Regions from separate parts of the Kitasatospora sp. NPDC056076 genome, predicted to be linked through region 2. Evidence: riboswitches for the same ligand, from Rfam matches in the RefSeq annotation. Region 2 holds a riboswitch; each other region holds the start of a gene.
What was found. Region 2 has a riboswitch for cyclic di-AMP ahead of ACFC1T_RS23130 (hypothetical protein). Riboswitches for the same ligand answer to the same signal wherever they lie in the genome.
Positions count from the first base shown of each region.

Region 1 (6,633 bases), on a different contig from region 2:
ACCTCCCCGTCCGCGGCCGTCACCCGGACCAGCTCGGCCAGCGCGGCCAGCTGCCGCTCCGGGCCGAACAGTTCGGGGTAGGCGAAGATCAGGTAGCCGCTCAGGGTGAGTGCGAAGGCGCCGTCCGCGAAGGGCAGCCGGGGCAACGCGGCGGCCAGGTAGCACTGCGGGTGGGCGGCCGAGTCGGCGGCGAACAGCCGACGGGCGCGGTCCCAGCTGCGCAGGTAGCGGTCCGGGCGGGCGGGGCGGCGCAAGGGGTACAGCTGCGGGCGGGCCGCCATCGCGACGGCCATCGACGCCCGGGCGGCCCGTGCCCGGGCGGCCAGCTCGGGCGGCGGCAGCGCGTACGCCGGGTCGACGGCGATCACCCGGCAGCCCAGCTCGCGCGCCTCGGCGGCCAGGCCGGACGTACCGCCCGGGCAGTCCAGCAGCGGGCCGGGCAGGGCGGCGAGCCGGGCGCGGGTCAGGCCGAACAGGGCGCAGTACTCGTCCAGCGGACGGGAGGTGACCAGGACGTCCGGGGCCGGCACGGGGGTGGGGGCGGTCGCCACCCGGCCATCCGAACACGGGGCCGCCCCACCCGCATCCGGAAGGCGTCCGGAGCACGGGCGGGGCGGAGGCAAGACAGAGGCAGGGCGGGGCAGAGACGGGGGCGGAGCGTCAGGAAGCGGCGCGTCAGGGAGCGGGCCGGGAGCGAGCGGGCCGGGCCTCAGCGGCCGAGCAGCCCCCGGGTGGCGGCCCGGTTGACGTTGGTCAGGCCGCGGACCAGCCGCGCGGTGAGGAAGATCAGCAGGACCCCGATCGCCGAGAACGCGGCGATCTGCCAGGTGCCCTCCACGTAGTAGGCGTGCCGGACGTGGTGGCTGTCGGTGAAGTCGAACAGCTGGTACCCGTGCCAGGAGGTGTAGCGCGGGAAGACCCAGTGGTAGAGCGGGTAGAGCGCCATCGCCCAGCCGAGCAGCAGGAACGTCAGCGTGAGGCAGAAGCTGAACACCGCCCAGGGGAACATCACCAGCTGGTACAGCGCGGCCTTCCAGCCCGCCCCGTCGGCCAGCCGTGCGGTGATCGAGCCCCAGCTGCCCGGGCGCACCTGCTGCACCGGCGCCGGGCCGGGCACGTCCAGCGCGAGCATCCCGCGCACCCGGGCCCGCTCGGCCCGGCCGAGGCCCCGGGCGGTGCTGGTCAGGGCGGCCAGCACCGGCAGGCCGAGGACGGTGACGAAGGTGCCGACGCCGAGGCAGAACAGGACGATCGCGACGACGAAGCCGACGATCGCGACCGGCAGCCCGGTGAGCGCGTAACCGACCTCGCGGTAGTAGTGCCCGGAGAACGGCGCCCGCCAGAAGCCGGGCGGCTCCTCGGTGCGGCGGGCCCGGGCCGGACGGGCCCCGTCGTCGCCGTAACCGCCCGCGGCGTCCCACCCCTGACCCAGCGTGCTGCCGCTGCTGCTCATCTCCCGGTCCCCGGCCCCTCGTTGTCGTGGTCTTCCGTACTCGCTGACGTGGTCAAGTCTGGCCGAGGCGGGGCCCGGTGGGTATCGGGCCGACCGGCGGATCGGGGGTGGGGTTAACCCCCCTGCCCGGCCTCGCGCCCCTGCCCGGCTCCCGGGCGCGGCGCGGGCGGGCCGGACCACTCGTCGGCGAGCAGCGCGTAGCGGTACGAGTCGCGCCAGGCGCCGCCCTTGTACAGGTCGTGCCGGACGTGCCCCTCCAGCCGGAAGCCGAGTCGGGTGAGCACCTTGGCCGAGGCCGTGTTCTCCACGTCGACCCGGGCGGCCAGCCGGTGCAGGCCGAGCGCCCCGAAGGAGAGCTCGCAGAGCAGTCCGGTGATCTCGCCCGCGTAGCCGCGGCCCCACACCGGGCGGCTCAGCACGTAGCCGAGGCGGGCCGAGCGGTACTCGCCGAGGGTGAGGGCGGCGTGCGCGACCGGCAGCGCGTCCTCCGGGTCCCCGGTGTCCCCGGCGTCCTCGCGCCGGACGACGGCGAGCCGGTAGACGCCCCGCTCCTCGGCCATCGCCTCCTCCAGGTAGAGCTCGATCTGGTCGGCGCAGGTCTCGCGGTCGCGCGGCTCGAAGGGGAGGTAGCGGGTCACCTCCGGGTCGCCGTACAGCGCGTGCAGCGCGTCCACTTCCTCCGGGGTGTGGCGGTACTCGCGGAGGGCGAGTCTGGGGCCGGTGAGGCGTACGGGGACCATGGCTGCCGACCCTACCCGCGTCCGGCGGCTACCGTTCGGAACATGAACGACGAAGACCTGCGGCTCGCCCCGCGCACCAGGGCCGCCGACCTGCTCGCCTGGGCGGCCGGCCAGGACCGCGCGCCGGTGGCCGAAGCGCCGCTGCGCGCGGTGCTGGCGCTGCTGGAGCTGGGCGGGGGCAGGATGCACGACGGCTGGCCCGAACTCACCTCCGACGAGGTGGAGCACCTGCTGTACGAGCGGCTCCACCTCTACGTCCAACCCGCGCCGGAGCAGGACCCGCTCGCCTACGGCGAAGCCGTACGGCTGCTGGTCGACCACCAGCGGGCCGCGAAGCGGCTCAACGCCAAGCGCCAGGAGCGGCTGCACGCCGAGGCCGAGTGGCAGGGCGAGGTCGCGGCCGGGCTGCTGCACCGCGCCGACCTGGTGACCTGGCCCCGGCTGTACGCGGTGCTGCTGCACGCCCACGGGGTGGACGTGACGGACCCGGCGGCCGTCCGGGACTGGCTGGCGGGCTTCGCCGCGCTCGACGAGGAGCAGCGGCTGGCCGGGTACGAGGCGCTGACGACGACCGGCTGGCTGGACGAACCGGACGAGCAGGGCTGGGGGCCGGGCCGGGTGCTGTCCGTCGGCATGGCCACCGACGGCGCGCGGCTGCTGCTGGAGCAGGGCCTGATGCGGCGCAGCTACCGCAACCTGGCCGAGCTGAACGCGCTGGGGCGCCCGATGCCGGACGAACTGACCGGTGGCTTCGAGGAGTTCGAGGCGGCGGCGGCCGAGGCGGCGCTCGACCTGCTCGGCGAATGGACGGTGCCCGGACTGCCGCGCCTGCTGGTGGAGGAGTTCCCGGAGCTCGCGCCGGAGCCGGGGGCGGCCGAGATCGACGCCTACCTGGCGCAGCTGCCCGCGGAGGAGCAGGAGCAGCCGGAGGGGTCGGAGGAGCCTCAGGAGCAGGAGCAGCAGTGAGCCGACGTGGCAGGGCCCCGGGCGTGCGCCGCCGGGGCCCTGCCACGTCCGTCGGTCCTACGGGGTGAGGCCGCGCTGCTGGAGCCAGGTCTCCGGGTCGACCGGGGCGCCGCCGCCGGGGCGGACCTCCAGGTGCAGGTGCGGGCCGGTGACGTTGCCGGTCGCGCCGACCTTGCCGATCTGCTGGCCGGCGGTGACCTTGCCGGAGCCCTTGATGATCGAGGAGAGGTGGCAGTACCAGATCTCGGTGCCGTCGGGCAGGGTCTCGACGATCCGGTAGCCGTACGAGCCGGACCAGCCGGCCGAGGTGACGGTGCCCTGGCCGACGGCGTAGACCGCGGTGCCGGTGTCGGCCGCGAAGTCCAGGCCGGTGTGCAGGTGGGCCCAGTAGCGGGCGCTCTGGCCGTAGTGGGCGGAGAGGTCGTAGTCCTTCACCGGCAGGGTGAGGGCGGCGGCCTTGGCCCGCTCGGCCTCCTCGGCGGCACGCTTGGCCTCCGCCTCCTTGGCGGCGGCCTTGGCCTCGGCCTCCTGGGCGGCCTGGACCCGGGCGCCCTCCTCGGCGGCGGTGCGCTGGCTGTCGGCCTGCTGCTGGATCCGGGCGGCGAGCGCGAGGCCTGGGTCGGCGGCCAGGGCGACCGTCTCGTCCGGGGCCTCGACGGCGGGCGCGGCGGCCGGGGTCGCGGAGGCGAAGCCGGTGGCGCCCAGGGTGGCGGCGACGGCGGTGACGCCGAGCAGCGGGGAGGCGCCGCGGGTCTGACGCGGCATCCGGTGGCGGTTGGCCTCGGCCTCCGGGGCGAACGGCTCGGCCGGTCCGGCGGACCCGCCGTCGCGGGGCTCGGCGCCGTGCGGGCCGGGGTGGTCGAGGAGCTGGGTACCGGCTGCGGGGCCGGCCGGGTGTGCCGGGGTGTGCGTCGACGCCACGGAGGCGCGCTCCTTTCCTTCCTTCGCGCCTACCGGGTTAGCTGACGGGTTCGGAGCAGGAAGGTCTCCTACGGCCGGGCCGGAGCCCCGCCGATTCACCCCAAGGAACGTGGTTCCCCGGCTCCCTGACCTGCCCGGAGGCCGGTCGGTGGGATTAGGCGACGGCGCACGGTGCCGTCTGGGTACGGCATTGACGACCGCGCTGCGTTATCAGACGTTAATCCTAGGACGCTCCGATTCCAAGCCATCCGCTCGGGGCCGCTGGGGAACAGGTGATCGGACGTCAACGAACGACCCCTCAGCCACCCGGTCCATCTGAGTACTCCTACTCATGTGCGACCCGGCCGCCCCGCCGCATCCTGGCGCCATGAGCACACCGATGCAGTCACGGACCACGGCCGCGTACTTCGTCCAGGCCGTCCTCTCCTTCGCCCTCTCCGGCACCGCCCTCGCCGCCGGGATCGCCTACCTGCCGGTCGGCGGCTGGACCCGGGCCTTCCTCGGGATCGGCCTCCTCTACACCGTCACCTCCTCGTTCACGCTGGCCAAGGTGGTCCGGGACCGGCAGGAGTCCTCGGACACCGTCGCCCGGGTCGACCAGGCCCGGCTGGAGAAGCTGCTCAGCGAGCACGACCCCTTCCGGGTCGAGGGGGCGTGAACGGAAGAGCGCCCCCGGTACCGGCCGGACGCTTGACGGCTAAGGCTATTAGCCTTAGCTTTATGGCTACAGGCAGAAACGAGCGAGTCGGCGGAGGCCACCATGAACGGCACCAGCACCCCGAGCACCCAGTACCTCGACGTCCCCGGCGGCCGCCTCGCCTACGACGACACCCGGCAGGGCGACGGCACCCCCGTCGTCCTCCTCCCCGGAATGCTCGACTCCCGCCGCGCCTACCGGCACCTGCACCCGCTGCTCACCGCCGCCGGCCACCGGGTCGTCACCATGGACCTGCGCGGCTTCGGCGACTCCTCGATCGTCTGGGACGACTACGGCCCCGCCGCCGTCGCCACCGACGTCCTCGCCCTGCTCGACCACCTCGGCATCGAACGGGCCGTCCTGGTCGGGCAGTCCTACACCGGGGCGACGGTCGTCAAGGTCGCCGGCGACGCACCCCAGCGGGTCGCCGGGATCGCCCTGATCGACGCCTTCGTCGAACACCGGGCCAACGCCCTCATGCAGGGCGTCATGGTCGTCATGGGCGCCGCCATGGTCCGGTGGCCCGGCGTCTGGGGCTTCTACCTGCGCAAGATGGCCTACCCCGGCCCCCGCCCCGCCGACCTCGACGGCTACGTCGACGGACTCGTCGCCGCCCTGCGCACCCCCGGCCGGCGCACCGCCACCCGCGGCCACGTCACCGGCGACTCCGCACCCGTCGGCTGGTGCGCGGCCGTCCGCTGCCCGGCCCTCGTCCTCATGGGCAGCAAGGACCCCGACTTCCCGAAGCCCGAGGCCGTCGCCGACCTCCAGGCCGAGAAGCTCGGCGCCCGCAAGGTGATGATCGACGGGTCCGGGCACTACCCGATGGCCGACAACCCGCAGGCCGTCGCCGACGCCCTGCTGCCCTTCCTCGCCGAACTCGCCTGAACCCCCCGCCCGTACGGAGAAACGAAGCCATGCCCCGCGTAGGACTGACCCCCGACCAGGTCGTCGACCACGCCCTCGCCCTCATCGACGACCAGGGCGGTGAAGCCCTCACCCTCGCCTCCGTCGCCACCCGGGCCGGCGTCGCCACCCCCTCGCTGTACAAGCACGTCAGCGGCGGACTCGGCGAACTGCGGCGCCTCATCGCCGTCCGGGTCACCGAGGAGCTCGCCGACCGGCTCGCGGACGCCGCCGTCGGCCGCAGCGGGGACGACGCCGTCACCGCCGTCCTGCGCGCCTACCAGGCCTACGCCACCGCGCACCCCCACCGCTACGCCGCCCTCCCCCAGGCACCCCAGCCCGACGACGACCTCACCCGCGCCGCCACCCGGCTCGTCGGCGTCATCATCGCCGTCCTCCGCGGCTACGGCCTCGACGGCCCCGAAGCCATCCACGCCGCCCGCACCGTCCGCTCCCTCGCCCACGGCTTCGCCTCCCTCTCCATCGCCGGCGCCTTCCAACTCGCCGAGGACCTCACCACCACCCACGACCGCCTCATCACCACCCTCACCACCGCCCTCCACACCTGGCCCGGCACCGCCACCCCCGCCTGACCACCCCGGGCCCACCCCCACCCGCACAGCACCTGAGCGGCGCAGGAAGTCGGCCCGGCCGACTTCTGGTGCGGCGGGGCTGCCGGTCGGCCGACTTCTCGCGACCGCAACCCCGCGAAACCGCACCGCAGAAGCCCGCCGGAGCGGAGCCCGGACCGCGCGCTGGAAGTCGGCCCGGCCGACTTCCAGCGGCGCGGGCTGCGGATCGGTCGACCTGAGCGGGCAACGGCCGCCGGCCCATCGACCAACCCGCGGGGCCGGAGTAGTGCGCAGGAAGTCGACCTGGCCGACTTCCTGCGCAACACCACGTAGACAGGGGCCTACCAGGCGAACGGCCACGCGCGCCTCGGGCCACAG
Region 1 covers NZ_JBHJWG010000039.1:55,464-62,096, reverse strand. The annotation lists gene ACFC1T_RS28095 (hypothetical protein) at 1-551, opposite strand, end outside; gene ACFC1T_RS28090 (sensor domain-containing protein) at 710-1,453, opposite strand; gene ACFC1T_RS28085 (GNAT family N-acetyltransferase) at 1,567-2,193, opposite strand; gene ACFC1T_RS28080 (hypothetical protein) at 2,236-3,159, shown strand; gene ACFC1T_RS28075 (M23 family metallopeptidase) at 3,217-4,080, opposite strand; cyclic di-AMP (ydaO/yuaA leader) riboswitch at 4,093-4,251, opposite strand; gene ACFC1T_RS28070 (YiaA/YiaB family inner membrane protein) at 4,448-4,738, shown strand; gene ACFC1T_RS28065 (alpha/beta fold hydrolase) at 4,841-5,665, shown strand; gene ACFC1T_RS28060 (TetR/AcrR family transcriptional regulator) at 5,695-6,276, shown strand.
Region 1: linked by a shared signal. The riboswitch ahead of ACFC1T_RS28075 (M23 family metallopeptidase) and the one ahead of ACFC1T_RS23130 (hypothetical protein) in region 2 are both predicted to bind cyclic di-AMP.

Region 2 (6,633 bases):
CTCCTGTCGACGGCCCTCGAAGGCGCGATGGAGGCCCACGACGAAGGCGACCGCCTCCGGGGTGAGCACCTCCTCGGCCCGATGGACGCGCGGTCCGGCGACAGTGACGACCGGAGCGGCGGGGGAGGCGCCGACGGGCCCCTGAGCTGCAGCCATGAGCAGGACACTCCTAAGACGGTTGAGCCTGGCGAAGGGAGCTCCGGTGGGAACTTCCTCGGGAACTTCCTCGATCGTTACCCGCCTGTCGGCGGGTTCGATTCTGTAAGGTGGAGACTAGTTTCCGCGATACAGAATTTCAACGGTTTGTTGAAGAGGTCGCCGGGACTCTACTCCTCCCCGACAGCGAAGGGAACGCCGGTGGTTGCGACCCCCGACACAGCATCGACGACAGGCGCCGACCGCGCGAGCGGCGGCGTGCAGTCCGTCGAGCGCGCCTTCCAACTCCTGGAGGCGCTGGCCGACTCGGGCGGCGTGGCCACCCTCAGTGAGCTCTCCACCAGCTCCGGCCTCCCGATGCCGACCATCCACCGACTGGTTCGTACCCTCGTCCAGCAGGGCTATGTCCGCCAGGACACCGCCCGCCGCTACACCCTCGGCCCCCGGCTGATCCGGCTCGGCGAGACCGCCGGCCGCCTGCTCGGCAGCTGGGCCCGCCCGTACCTGGCCGAACTCATGGAGGCCACCGGCGAGACCGCCAACCTCGCGGTACTGGAGGGCGGCGAGGTGGTGTACGTCGGGCAGGTGCAGTCGCGGCGCTCGATGCGGATGTTCACCGAGGTCGGCCGGCGGGTGCAGCCGCACTGCACCGGCGTCGGCAAGGCGCTGCTCGCCCAGCTCCCCGAGGACGAGGCGCGCGCGGTCCTGGGCCCCAACCCGCTGCCCGCCCACACCGAGTACACCCTCACCGACCCGCAGGAGCTGATGGACCAGCTCGCCGAGGCGCGCGAGCGCGGGTACGTGGTGGACGACCAGGAGCAGGAGATCGGCGTCCGCTGCATCGCGCTCGCCGTCCCGGGCGCGCCGACGCCCACCGCGCTCTCCGTCTCCGGCCCGGAGGCCCGGATCCGGGCGCTGGAGGAGCAGGCGGGGGCGTCCGCACTGGTGCCGGTGATGCACCAGATCGCGGCCCGGCTGGGGCAGGTCCTGGCACCCTGACGCTCCGTCAACCGCCTTGACCGGCAAGAGCGATCGGGCCATGACCGGTGCCCCCGCCGTTCGAGTGGCGGTGGGCGAGTTGCGGCGCCCTCGCGGCGGCGGCTCGGACACCCTGGTGCGGACGCGGCCCGCGACGGTGCGGGCCGCCGGAGCACGGGAACAGGGTGAGCGGCGTGGAGCAGCACGGAGTACGGGGCGGCGCGGGGCGCAGGAGGTTCGGCCGGGCCGGATTGCTGGCGGCGGTGACGGCGGGCTGCGCGGTGGCCGCGCTGGCCGCCGGGCCCTCCTGGGCGGTGCGGCACCCGGTGCCGCGTCCGGATCTGGGGACCGTCGCGCCGGGGGCGCCCGAGGCGTCCACTCTGCCCGCCGTGGTCGCCAAGACGTCCCGCTCCCACCTGGAGGTGGTCCGGATCGACCCGGATCCGGCCCCGCCCGGCGGCGCCACCACCATCCACGCCTTCGTGGCCAATCTCGGCCCGGACACCACCGCCTCACCGCTCACGATCACGGTCACCCTGCCGGACGGGGTGACCCCGGAGGGCCCGTACTACCCCGAGGACTGTGCGGTCGTCTCGCGCGGCAGGCAGGTGCGCTGCGTGTTCGGTCCCGGGCTGCCGGACGGGCGCAGCGTGACCGCCCTCGTCCCGGTCCGGCTCTCCGACAACCTGCCGCTCGGGGTTCTGGAGGGCGGCTCGGTCGAGGTGCGCAGCGCGGACGACCCGGGCGGCAGGGGCCACCGGGAGGAGTTCGACATCAGGGTCGTCGAGACGGCGGGCGACTGACGGACCGGATCGCCCCACCGGTCACCGGCCGTCCGGCGAGCGGCTGCCGGACCTCCGTTGACCGATGGGGCGGGCTCGTGGTTACCGGTAGACGTGGTTACCGGTAGACGCGGACGTAGTCGGCGGCCATGGTGATCGGGGCGTTCCCCTGCGGCGCCGGGTGGTACTTGCCGGCGCTCACCGAGAGGTTGAGGATCAGGTACGCCGAGAAGTTGGCTCCGACGCCCTTGCCGTCCGAGAACACCTTGACGCCGTTGACGTACCAGTCCACCGAGTTGGCGCCGTAGTAGGTGCCGATGGTCACCCACTGGTCGGTGCCGATGGCGCCCGCGTCGGTGTAGTAGTCGGGGTTGCCGGGGTTGACGTGGTTGGTCAGCTCCAGCAGGTTCGGGTTGTCGGGGTGGTACTCGAAGGAGTCGATCTCCCCGTTGCCGTTCTTCCAGGTCCACAGGGCGGGCCAGGCGCCGGTGCCGGCGGGCAGCTTGACCCGGGTCTCGGCGTAGTCGCCGGTCTTGACCTGGAAGCCCTCGGCGGAGCCCTCGGTGGTCAGGAAGCCGGTGTTCCAGGACTGCTTGCCGTTCTCCAGCGTCGGCCCGCCCGGGGTGGCGGTGAAGGTGGCGACGCCGTTCGCGACGGTGACGTTGTTCTTGTTCAGCCAGTCGAGCTTGTTGTCGTCCGGGTTGTGGTTCCCGTACTTGTACGAGGTGCTCTTGTCGCCGACCCAGCGCTGGCCCCAGTTGATCGGGCTGTTGAACTCGTCGGACCAGGTCAGCGACTTGCCGGCGATCAGGGAGGACGGCGCCGGGGTCGTCGGGGTGGCCGTGGCGGTGGGGGTCGGCGTCGCGGTCGGCGTCGCGGTCGGGCTCGCGGTGGGGGACGCGGTCGCGGTGGGCTTCGCCGTCGGGCTCGCGGTCGCGGTCGGAGTCGCGGTGGGCTTCGCCGTCGGGGTCGCCGTCGGGGACGGGGCCGGCGTGGGCGTACCCGTGGCCGAGACCACCAGCTGCTGCGAGGGCAGGTTGTGCCAGGCGCCGCCGAGGTCCTGCCAGAAGCCGAACTGGGTGTACGTCCCGGCGGCCAGGGTGCGGGCGGCGCTGGTGTAGGTGAGTCCGCCGGGGCAGATCTGCACGTTGCTCGCGTTGCCCGGGAAGTCCAGGTTGGTGCCGCGCGCGTCACGGACGCCGACGCCGACGGTCTTGGCGGTGAAGCAGGACGAGGAGTGCAGGGCCAGCGAGGCGGTGCCGGCCCTGCCGGCGACCATGGTGGCCGGGGCGAGCCGGTCCTGGGTGACGGTCGGGCCGGTGGCGGCCTGGGCGCCGGAGACGGACGGCAGACCGAGCAGGCCGGCGCCGGTGATGGCGAGCGCCCCGGTCGTGGCGAGGGCGGCGTTGCGGCCGCGGCGGGACGGACGGGCGTGGCGGGGCGCGCGACGGCGCCGGGCAGGCTGGTGCATGGGGGTCCTCTGCCACGCCTGCGAGGTGAGCTGTCGGATTCGGGCTGCAGTTGCCCGGCCGCCTGTGGAGCGGCTTCACCCCTAGCCACGCCCCGCACGCTGGTGCGTACGGGCCGGGCGCTGACCTTGGTTCCCCCGCTCCCGTCCGCTGTGGTGCTCGGGTACTCGCCGGCGGGTGGACGGGACTCGGCGTCCCGGCGGCGGGGTCCGCGACAGCGGACGACGACTGCAGGCTAGGCAGGCCGTCCGTGGACGGACAACCTCATGGGGCCGGTTGTCGCGCAGCTCACAGTGGTGTCGATCAACGACGCTGCGTGGCGGCCGAGTTGATCAATGGAGCCGACGCCAACCCGCGGCCCCGCTGGGCCCCCCGGGCTGCCGGTCACACACGGTGCGCGGTGCCGCGGTGGCGGACCGTGCGTGACCGCCGTGGCGTGGAGCCGCCCGAGTCCGCCCCATCGGATAAATTGGAGCCCTGGGATTTTCCGCGGTGCACAAGAGCACCGGCCGGAGCCGTACGACCCGTCCCCCGTTCCAGAGAAGAGGTTCCGCCCCACCATGACCGCGCCCCTGCCCGCCTTCGCCGGCCGTACCTACGTCTTCCGGGCCGACAACGGCGCGGCCTTCCGCAACTCCTACTCGGCCGACGGCACCCGGCTGCGCTGGGAGGGCCTCGGTGAGTCGGCGGGCCAGTGGGAGGACGTGCGACTGCACGTCGCCGAGGTCGCGCCGGAGATCTACTTCATCAGCTGGACGGAACAGAGCGGGATCACCGTCAGTCACGTGATGGACCTCAACGCGCTGACCGTACGGGCCTTCTGGACCTTCGAGGGCGAGGGCGGCCGGGTCGGCCAGCTGCACACCGGGACGCTGGAACGGGTCGCCTGACCGGCGCCGGAACGCACCGAACCCCCGGGAGCCGAGGCTTCCGGGGGTTCGGTGCGTTCCGCGGGCGGCGCCGTCAGACGGTCTGGCCCGGGTGGCCCGGCTGGTTCGGGACCTTGAGGTGCTGGGACAGCCACTCCAGCGAGGACGGCAGCAGGGCGCTCCAGGTCTCGAAGTTGTGGCCGCCGTTCTCGAGCATGCTGTAGGAGACCTTCATCGGGCTCCTCGCGGCGTCGATGAACGCCTCGGTGTCGTGCTTGTAGTTGCCGTCGCCCTTCTTGGTGCCGGCCAGCAGCACGGAGACGTCCGGCTGCGGCAGGTTCTTCAACCGCCACATCAGGTCGGCCTCGTCGCGGCGCTGCTTGCTGCCGCCGAAGAGGTCGCCGGTGGTCGGGTCGTCGGCCGCCTCGTAGTACCCGGACAGGGACACGGCGGTCGGGAAGACGTCCGGGTGGCGCATGGCCAGCTTGAGCGCGCAGTAGCCGCCGGTGGAGTTGCCCATGAAGGCCCAGGCCCGGGGGTCGGCCGAGACCCGGTAGCTGGCCTGGATCGCCGACGGGACGTCCTTGGTGAAGTACGTGTCGGACTGGGCGCCGCCCGGGATGTCCTCGCACTCGGTGTCCTGCGGCAGGGCGGGCGAGGGACGCATCAGGACCATGACGGTCGGCTGCATCCGGCCCTCCTGCAGCAGCTTGAGCGCGGCGCCCGGGTAGTTGAAGCGGGTGATCAGGTTCTCGGCGATTCCTGGGAATCCGGTGCTGACGATCACGGCCGGGAACTGCTTCTGCGCGTACTCGGGCTGGAAGTACTGCGGCGGCAGGTAGACGAAGCCCTCGGTCGACAGCCGGCTCTCCTTGCCGTCGATCCGGACCTTGCGGATCTCGCCGGACTGGCTGGGCTCACGGCCCATCGCGCCGCCGCCCTTGACCGACGCCTGGCCTATGGTCTCGACCAGCAGTCGGCCGGAGGCGTCCGCCTTGTTGTGGATGACGACCGGGCCGGTGCTGCCCGTGCCCATCAGGTCGTCCCAACTGCTGTAGAAGGCGAAGTAGTTGTTTGCCACCAGCCCGAGCGCGGCGAGCACCGCCAGCTGAGTCGCGAGCAGCGCGCCGATGCGGCCGAGCACCGCCTGCCAGCTCTTCCGGGCGAGTCTGGGCCAGAGCCAGACCGTGCCGACCATCACCACGACCGCCATCAGCACGGCCAGTGCCAGCACCTTGTGGCTCGTCAGACCCATGTTCCAGTTGCTCCCACGCCTCGAACTCCCGCCCCCTCCACTCAGGGACATCCGAGGAGGTCACCCCGGTTCCCCCACCGGGGCGCGCGCACCAACCCTAGCGGGAGCTGGGAGGAAGCTGATCGGGGGCTGTGGGCAAGCGGCGAACAGATGACAGATTTCAACTTTCAGATAACAGATGACAGCGAACGGATAACAGATAACAGATTTCGAAAGTTGTTCTCTGTCATCTGTTCGCCGCTATCTGTTATCCGTCATCCGGCTGCTGTCATCCGTCCGCTGTCATCCGCTCACCGCTGGGTCGCCACTCCCCCGCCGGCCGATCCCACAGGCGCAGCCCCGCCGTGAGTTCGCGCATGCAGCGGGCGCCGAGGTCCTGCGGGGAGCCGGGGCCGGTGACGGCGGCGTCGGAGCCGGCCCACTGCTCCAGGGCCACCCGGATCGCCGCCGTGGCCGCCGCAGCGGCCAGCCGGACCTCCAGCGGATCGGCGCCGTCCGGACAGCGGGCGGCCAGCACGCCCCGCAGCCGCGCCTCCGACGCGGCATGGACCCGCTGCCAGGTGCCGTCCAGCCGCGGGTCGCGCAGCAGGTCGCGGGTCCAGTGCATCGCCTCGACGGCCTCGTCGTCGGCCGGGGTGAGCGACTCGACGGCCGAGCGCTCCAGCGCCTCGCGCAGCGGGACGTCCGCCGGACTCTCGGCCAGCAGGTCCACCCAGCGCTGCCCGCCCGCCGCCAGCAGCGGGGCGACGGCGTCCTCCTTGACGGAGAAGTAGCGGTAGAAGGTGCGCAGCGAGACGCCCGCGGCGGCGGCGATCTCCTCGGCGGTGGTCGCCTCGGCGCCCTGCTCGGCGAAGAGCGCGGCGGCGGTGCGGGCGATCTCCAGCCGGGTGGCGTCACGGCGGCGCTGGGTCAGGGTCGGGCGTCCGGTCACAGGGATCAGCGTACGCAAGCGATCACGGTCCCGACGCATCGCGCCCAGGTGGCACATCGAGACTTCTTGGCACAACGTGCCACATGGGCGTACCGTGTCTCTTGAGGTCGAGAGACCACGAACGAAGGAGTACCACCATGGAGCGCTTCAGCGGACGGAACGTCCTGATCACCGGCGGCGGCTCTGGCATCGG
Region 2 covers NZ_JBHJWG010000028.1:75,841-82,473, reverse strand. The annotation lists gene aceB (malate synthase A) at 1-156, opposite strand, end outside; gene ACFC1T_RS23140 (IclR family transcriptional regulator) at 358-1,155, shown strand; gene ACFC1T_RS23135 (hypothetical protein) at 1,329-1,937, shown strand; gene ACFC1T_RS23130 (hypothetical protein) at 2,035-3,387, opposite strand; cyclic di-AMP (ydaO/yuaA leader) riboswitch at 3,395-3,502, opposite strand; gene ACFC1T_RS23125 (MoaF N-terminal domain-containing protein) at 3,946-4,275, shown strand; gene ACFC1T_RS23120 (alpha/beta hydrolase) at 4,349-5,509, opposite strand; gene ACFC1T_RS23115 (TetR/AcrR family transcriptional regulator) at 5,778-6,440, opposite strand; gene ACFC1T_RS23110 (SDR family NAD(P)-dependent oxidoreductase) at 6,578-6,633, shown strand, end outside.

Region 3 (6,633 bases), on a different contig from region 2:
CCCCGGCACCCCGAAAGGGGCGCCGGGGCCGGTGGAGTAAGGCCTGCGGACGGTCAGGAGGCCGTACTCCAGGCGATGCCGTCCAGGATGTCGTGCTCGCTCACGACCACCTCGGCCGCGCCGGTGCGGTCCATGATCTCCAGCAGTTCCAGCGCGCCCGCCGCGATCACGTCCACCCGGCCCGGGTGCATCGACGGGATGGCCGCGCGCTCGGCGTGGGTGGCGGCCAGCAGCTCGCGGGCGATCTCGGCGACCCGTTCGCGGCTGATCCGGGAGTGGTGGATCCGCTCCGACTGGTAGGCGGGCAGGTCCTGGGCGATCGCGGACACCGTGGTGACCGTCCCGGCCAGGCCCACCAGGGTGGCCGCACCGGTCAGCGGGACGACCTCCTCGGCCTTGTCCAGCTCGGCCCGCACGTGCGCCCGGGCCTGCGCGATCTGCTCCGGCGAGGGCAGTTCCGCGCCGTCGAAGTGCCGCTCGGTCAGCCGCACGCAGCCGATGTCCACCGAGCGCGCCGCCTGGACCCGCGCCCCGCCGAGCACGAACTCGGTGGAGCCGCCGCCCAGGTCGAAGACCAGGTAGGGGGCGGGGAAGGGCCCGCCGGCCAGCTCCTTGGTGGCTCCGACGAAGGACAGGTGCGCCTCCTCCTCGCCGCTCACCACCTCCGGCTCGACGCCCAGGATGTCGCGCACGCCCTTGACGTACTCGTCGCTGTTCTCGGCGTCCCGGGAGGCGCTGGTGGCGACGAAGCGGGTGCGCTCCGGGCCGACGCCGAAGCCCGCGATGACCTCCCGGTACTCGCGGCAGGCGGCGAAGGTGCGCTCCAGCGCGTCCGGGTGCAGCCGGCCGGTGCGGTCCACGCCCTGGCCCAGCCGGTTGATGATCATGCGGCGGTCGAGGTCGGTGATCTCGCCCGTCTCCGGGTCCAGGTCGGCGACCAGCAGCCGGATCGAGTTGGTGCCGCAGTCGATCGCGGCCACGCGGGTCGTGCTCACTCGGACTCCTGCTCCGCCGTCGCGTCCTGCCCCGCCGTGCCGTCCTCGGCGGCGCGCTTCTTCGCGGCCCGCTCGGCGGTCTTCTGCTGCTTGGCCGCGATCACGGCCTCGTGGTCCTGGTCCTTGGCGCGGTTGCGCAGCACCCGGTCACCGGCCGCCTCGACCTCCGCCGGGGAGACGCACGGGCCCTTGGCCCACCAGTCCTCCAGCATGCCGATCGCCTCGTCGCCGAGCGGGTTGACGCCCTCTCCGGCCGCCAGCGAGTGGCCGACCAGCACGTGCAGGCACTTCACCCGGTCCGGCATGCCGCCGGCGCTCGGGAAGCCCTCCAGCACCTCGATCGCGTCGCGCCGGGCGATGTAGTCCTCGTGCGCCTTCTGGTAGGCGGCGGCCAGCTCCGGGTCCTCGGCGAGCCGGGCCGTCTGGTCCTTCATCACGCCCTCCGCCTCCAGGGTGCCGATCAGCGAGGCGGCCTTGGGGCAGGTCAGGTAGTACAGCGTCGGGAACGGCGTGCCGTCCGGCAGCCGGGGGGCCGTCTCCACGACGTCGGGGTTGCCGCAGGGGCAGCGGTGCGCCACACCGCGCAGGCCGCGCGGCACCCGGCCGAGCTGGGCGGCGATGGCCGCGACGTCGGCGTCGGAGACGGCGGGGTGGTTCTCAGTGGTCATGGGGGGTGGGGTCTCCAACGGAGGACGGGGGGAGCGGACGGGGTGCGGCGGGGGCCAGCGCGACGGTGTCGGCGGCGTCCACCGAGTCCCAGATGCTGGTGTACCAGGGCTTGTCGGCCTTCGCCGGGCCGGCGGCCGCGTCGGCGGCGGCGGTGGCCGAACCGGCCGGCGCGGAGGGCCGGGCGGCCGGACCGGCCGGGTCCACCGCGATGTACGGGGTCTCCCCCGGCACCGCGTAGTGCAGCCGGGCGCGGGCCTGCGCCTTGACGTACTCCGGGTCCTGCCAGCGCGCCTTGTCCCGGCGCAGCTGGTCGACCTGCTGGCGCGCGTGGTCGGCCTTCGCCCGCTGGGCGGAGATCTCGGCGCGCTGGGAGATGAACTGCCGCGTGGGGTAGGCCAGGATCGCCACCAGCGAGCAGAGCACCAGGACGAGGACGGTCGCCCGGCTCGTGAACCGAGGCCGGGCCGCCAAGCCCGGGATCCTCCAGCCAGCCATCTCCCGTATCCCCTCCTGGTCGCGACGGTGCCCCGCCGTCCACCCTACGGGGTGAGCGGCGGGGCACCGGTCAGGCGTGCGCTACCGGGGGCCTCGGGCCCCCGGATCAGGGCCGGACGCCGCCCGGCCCGGGCGCGCTCAGCCCTCGTGCTTGAACCGCGGGAAGGCGCCGCGGCCGGCGTACTCGGCGGCGTCGTCGAGGATCTCCTCGATGCGCAGCAGCTGGTTGTACTTGGCGACGCGCTCGGAGCGGGCCGGGGCACCGGTCTTGATCTGGCCGCAGTTGGTGGCGACGGCCAGGTCGGCGATGGTGACGTCCTCGGTCTCGCCGGAGCGGTGCGACATCATGCAGCGGTAGCCGTTGCGCTGGGCCAGCTCGACGGCGTCCAGGGTCTCGGTCAGCGAGCCGATCTGGTTCACCTTCACCAGCAGCGCGTTGGCGGTGCCGGTCTCGATGCCCTTGGCCAGGCGGGCCGGGTTGGTGACGAACAGGTCGTCGCCGACCAGCTGGACCTTGTCGCCCAGCTTGACGGTCATGGCCTTCCAGCCGTCCCAGTCCGACTCGTCCAGCGGGTCCTCGATGGAGACCAGCGGGTAGGAGGCGACCAGCTCGGCGTAGTACTCGATGAGCTCGGCGGCCGACAGGGCCTTGCCCTCGAACTGGTAGGCACCGTCCTGGAAGAACTCGGAGGCGGCGACGTCCAGGGCCAGCGCGATGTCGCGGCCGGGCACGTAGCCGGCCTTCTGGATGGCCTCGGTGATGAGGTCCAGGGCCTCGCGGTTGCTGTCCAGGTTCGGCGCGAAGCCGCCCTCGTCGCCGAGGCCGGTGGACAGGCCGCGCTCCTTCAGCACGCCCTTGAGGGTGTGGTAGACCTCGACGCCCCAGCGGACGGCCTCGGAGAAGGACTCCGCGCCGATCGGAGCGATCATGAACTCCTGGATGTCGACGTTGGAGTCCGCGTGCGAGCCGCCGTTGAGGATGTTCATCATCGGGACCGGCAGGACGTGGGCGTTCGGGCCGCCCAGGTAGCGGAACAGCGGCAGGTCGCTGGCCTCGGAGGCGGCGTGCGCGACGGCCAGCGAGACGCCCAGGATGGCGTTGGCGCCGAGCGAGGACTTGTCCGGGGTGGCGTCCAGGTCGAGCATGGCCTGGTCGATCAGGCGCTGCTCAGTGGCGTCGTAGCCGACCAGCTCCGGGCCGATCTGCTCGATGACGGCCAGGACGGCCTTCTCCACGCCCTTGCCGAAGTAGCGGTTCTTGTCGCCGTCGCGCAGTTCGAGCGCCTCGAAGGCGCCGGTCGAGGCACCCGACGGAACAGCGGCACGACCCGTGCTGCCGTCGTCGAGGCCGACCTCGACCTCGACCGTGGGGTTGCCGCGGGAGTCGAGGATTTCACGGGCTACGACGACATCGATGGACGGCACGAAGCATCTCCTTGCGGAAGCAGGGTCCGGCGGCGGGTGGTGCTGTCGGCCGGACGATTGCGGAGTCGTTACGACCAGAGCCTAACCGCCCGGGCTCCCGGGGCCACCTCGGCCCGGGCTGCGTCTCACCGTGTGGCCCGGCTACCCACCGGTAGTTCACCTGCTCGTCCCGGTGCGTCCCACCGGGGCGTCCATCGGGGCCGGCGAACGCGGACGTAGGGGGCCGCCGGGCGCGGCCCCCTACGTGTCCAGCGTGTCGTTCGCCGTGGAACGGTCCGGCTCAGCCCAGGTGCAGGACCTGGCCGGGCACGATCATGTCCGGGTTGCCGCCGACCGTGGTGCGGTTGCCGTCGTAGAGCGCCTGCCAGCCGCCGGACACGCCCTGGGCGGTGGCGATGCCCGACAGGGTGTCACCGTCCCGGACGGTGTAGTCGTGGCCGGTCGTGGCGGCCGGGGCCTGCGCGGCCCTCGGGGCGGCGTGCTTGGGGGCGTACTGCTGCGCCGACGGGGCGGCGGGCTGCTCGACCTGCTTCGGCGCGGCGTGCTTCGGCGCGTACTGCTGGACCGGCTTCGGCTGGGCGGGCTTGGCGGCGGCCTTGGGGGCCTGCTGCTTGGGTGCCTGCTTCTGGGCCTGCTGCTTCTGCGGCTTGGCGTCCGAGGAGGTGTCCACCTCGGCCGGGGCGCCGCCCTTGCTCAGGCCCGCCTTCTGGGAGCAGACCGGCCAGGCGCCGGGGCCCTGCGAGGCGAGGACCTTCTCGGCGACGGCAATCTGCTGCCCCTTGCTGGCCTGGTTGGCCTGCGCCGCGTACGCGGTGCCGCCGTACGCCTTCCAGGTGCTGGGGGTGAACTGGAGGCCGCCGGAGAAGCCGTTGCCGGTGTTGATGCTCCAGTTGCCGCCGCTCTCGCACTGGGCGACGGAGTCCCAGACGGAGGCCGGGGCGGCGGAGGCGCCGGTGGCGGAGAGGAGCGGCAGTGCGAGTCCGACGCCGGCCACACCGGCGACGGCGATGGCCTTCTCGGCCTGGGTGCGACGGCGATGACGGCCGGTTCCAACGAACAGCATGAAGGTCCCTCTCCGCACGCCTGCGAGGTGAGCTGTCGGGTTCGGACCGGGAGGTGGCCCGGCCGCCGTCTGCGGAATCGATTCCGCGCGGGCGGCTTCACCCCGAGCCGTGGAGGAACGGCAACAAACCTGGTTCCCCCGCCCCTGCCCAGGGTTCTGGTCGGTTTCCCGTGACGCGGCGGGCAGGATTCGGCGTCCGCGCACGAGGTCCGCAGCTGCGAACTCCACGGAGACTAGACAGATCCTCAGACGAATCACAAGCTCATATCACCGACATCACACAAGAATTACGGCCCGTGTTCGATCGCCTACCAACGGCGGGGCTTTGTCCGGTTTGATGAGCGTTCATACCACCGCCGGTGGCCGGTTCCGGATGCTTCGTCAGCGTGTCGTGGCCTCAGGACGACTGTGCGGCGACCGGGGCTCCGGACTGAATTCGACCGGAAGTTCGCGCAATCCACGCATGATCAGGCCACCCCGCCAGCGCAGATTCTCCGGGCTTTCGGCCAGCCGCAGATCCGGCAGCCGGGAAAGCAGCGTGGCCAGCGCGGACCGCCCCTCCAGCCGGGCCAGCGGGGCTCCGATGCAGTAGTGGATGCCGTGCCCGAACCCCAGGTGCGGGTTGTCGCTCCGGGCCAGGTCGAGGGTGTTCTCGTCGGAGAACCTGGCCGGATCGCGGTCCGCCGCCGCCAGCACCACCAGCACCGGGTCCCCGACCGGGATCTCCACCCCGCCGATGGTCAGCGGAGCGGTCGCGAACCGCCAGGTCGCCAGCTCCACCGGCCCGTCGTAGCGCAGGAGTTCCTCGATCCCGGTCTCCAGCAGCGCGGTCTCGCCGCGGGCCACCGACTCCTGCAGCAGGGCCCGCTGCCCGGGATTGCGCAGCAGCGCGTACGTCCCGTTGCCGATCAGGTTCACCGTCGTCTCGAACCCGGCGAAGAGGAGGATGAAGGCCATCGCGGCGGCCTCGTTCTCGGTCAGGTGCTCGCCGTGGTCGCTCGCCCGGATCAGGCCGGAGATCAGGTCGTCCCCGAGGTCCGCCCGCTTGCGGTGGATCAGCTCCAGCAGGTACGCCCGCATCCGCTTCACCGCCCGCCCCACGCCGCCGCGTTGGCCGCCCCCGTGCCGGATCATCATTCCGGCCCAGTCCCGGAAGTCGTCCTGGTCCTCGGAGGGAACGCCGAGCATGTCGCAGATCGCGTAGATGGGGAGCGGGAACGCGAACTCGTGGATCAGGTCCGCCGAACCGCGCTGCGCGAAGCCGTCGATCAGCCGGTCGGTGAGCTGCTGCACCCGCGGCTCGAACTCCGCCACCCGGCGCGGCGTGAACGCCTTCGACACCAGGCGGCGCAGCCGGGTGTGGTCCGGCGGGTCGATGTTCAGCAGGTGGGTCATCAGGTCCGCCTGCCGCTCCCCCGGGATGCCCACCCGGCCGGTGCGGTGCGCCTGCCCGCTGTGGTGCGCCGGGTTCTTCGAGAGCCGGCCGTCCGCGAGCGCCTGCCGGGCGTCCGCGTAGCGCGTCACCAGCCAGGCCTCCACCCCGCTCGGCAGCGTGGTGCGGTGCACCGGGGCGTGCTCGCGCAGCCAGGCGTAGGCGGGGTACGGGTCGGCGGCGAACTCCCAGGTGAAGAGCTGCGGGTCGGGCTGGGCGGCGGGCTGGGCGCCCTCGGGCTGAGCTGGCATGGGTCGACCGTAACCGCTGGACCGGAGGGGCCCGGACCACCGGCGCACGCGCCCCCGCGGCCGGCCGGAGGCCACCGCCGCGCGAACCGTCCGTGACCGGCGCGCGAGCGGAACGCCGACACTCCGTGGACGGCCCGTGGACGGTGCGTGGACGGGCCTTGGCCAGCTCTTGGCCGGGCGGCAGGCGTGAGCCTGGTCACCTGAGGGGTAATCCCTGTTGCGGAGGGTCAGGACCTGCCTACGATCCTCCGAAGTACGCGCGGGCGCCGGTGCGGTGTCGCCCGCAGGGAGGAGCTGGACCAA
Region 3 covers NZ_JBHJWG010000006.1:10,644-17,276, reverse strand. The annotation lists gene ACFC1T_RS06860 (exopolyphosphatase) at 54-995, opposite strand; partial or broken gene ACFC1T_RS06855 (DUF501 domain-containing protein) at 1,145-1,681, opposite strand; gene ACFC1T_RS06850 (septum formation initiator family protein) at 1,653-2,135, opposite strand; gene eno (phosphopyruvate hydratase) at 2,298-3,584, opposite strand; gene ACFC1T_RS06840 (transglycosylase family protein) at 3,865-4,647, opposite strand; cyclic di-AMP (ydaO/yuaA leader) riboswitch at 4,649-4,819, opposite strand; gene ACFC1T_RS06835 (cytochrome P450) at 5,029-6,330, opposite strand; gene ACFC1T_RS06830 (SDR family NAD(P)-dependent oxidoreductase) at 6,633-6,633, shown strand, end outside.
Region 3: linked by a shared signal. The riboswitch ahead of ACFC1T_RS06840 (transglycosylase family protein) and the one ahead of ACFC1T_RS23130 (hypothetical protein) in region 2 are both predicted to bind cyclic di-AMP.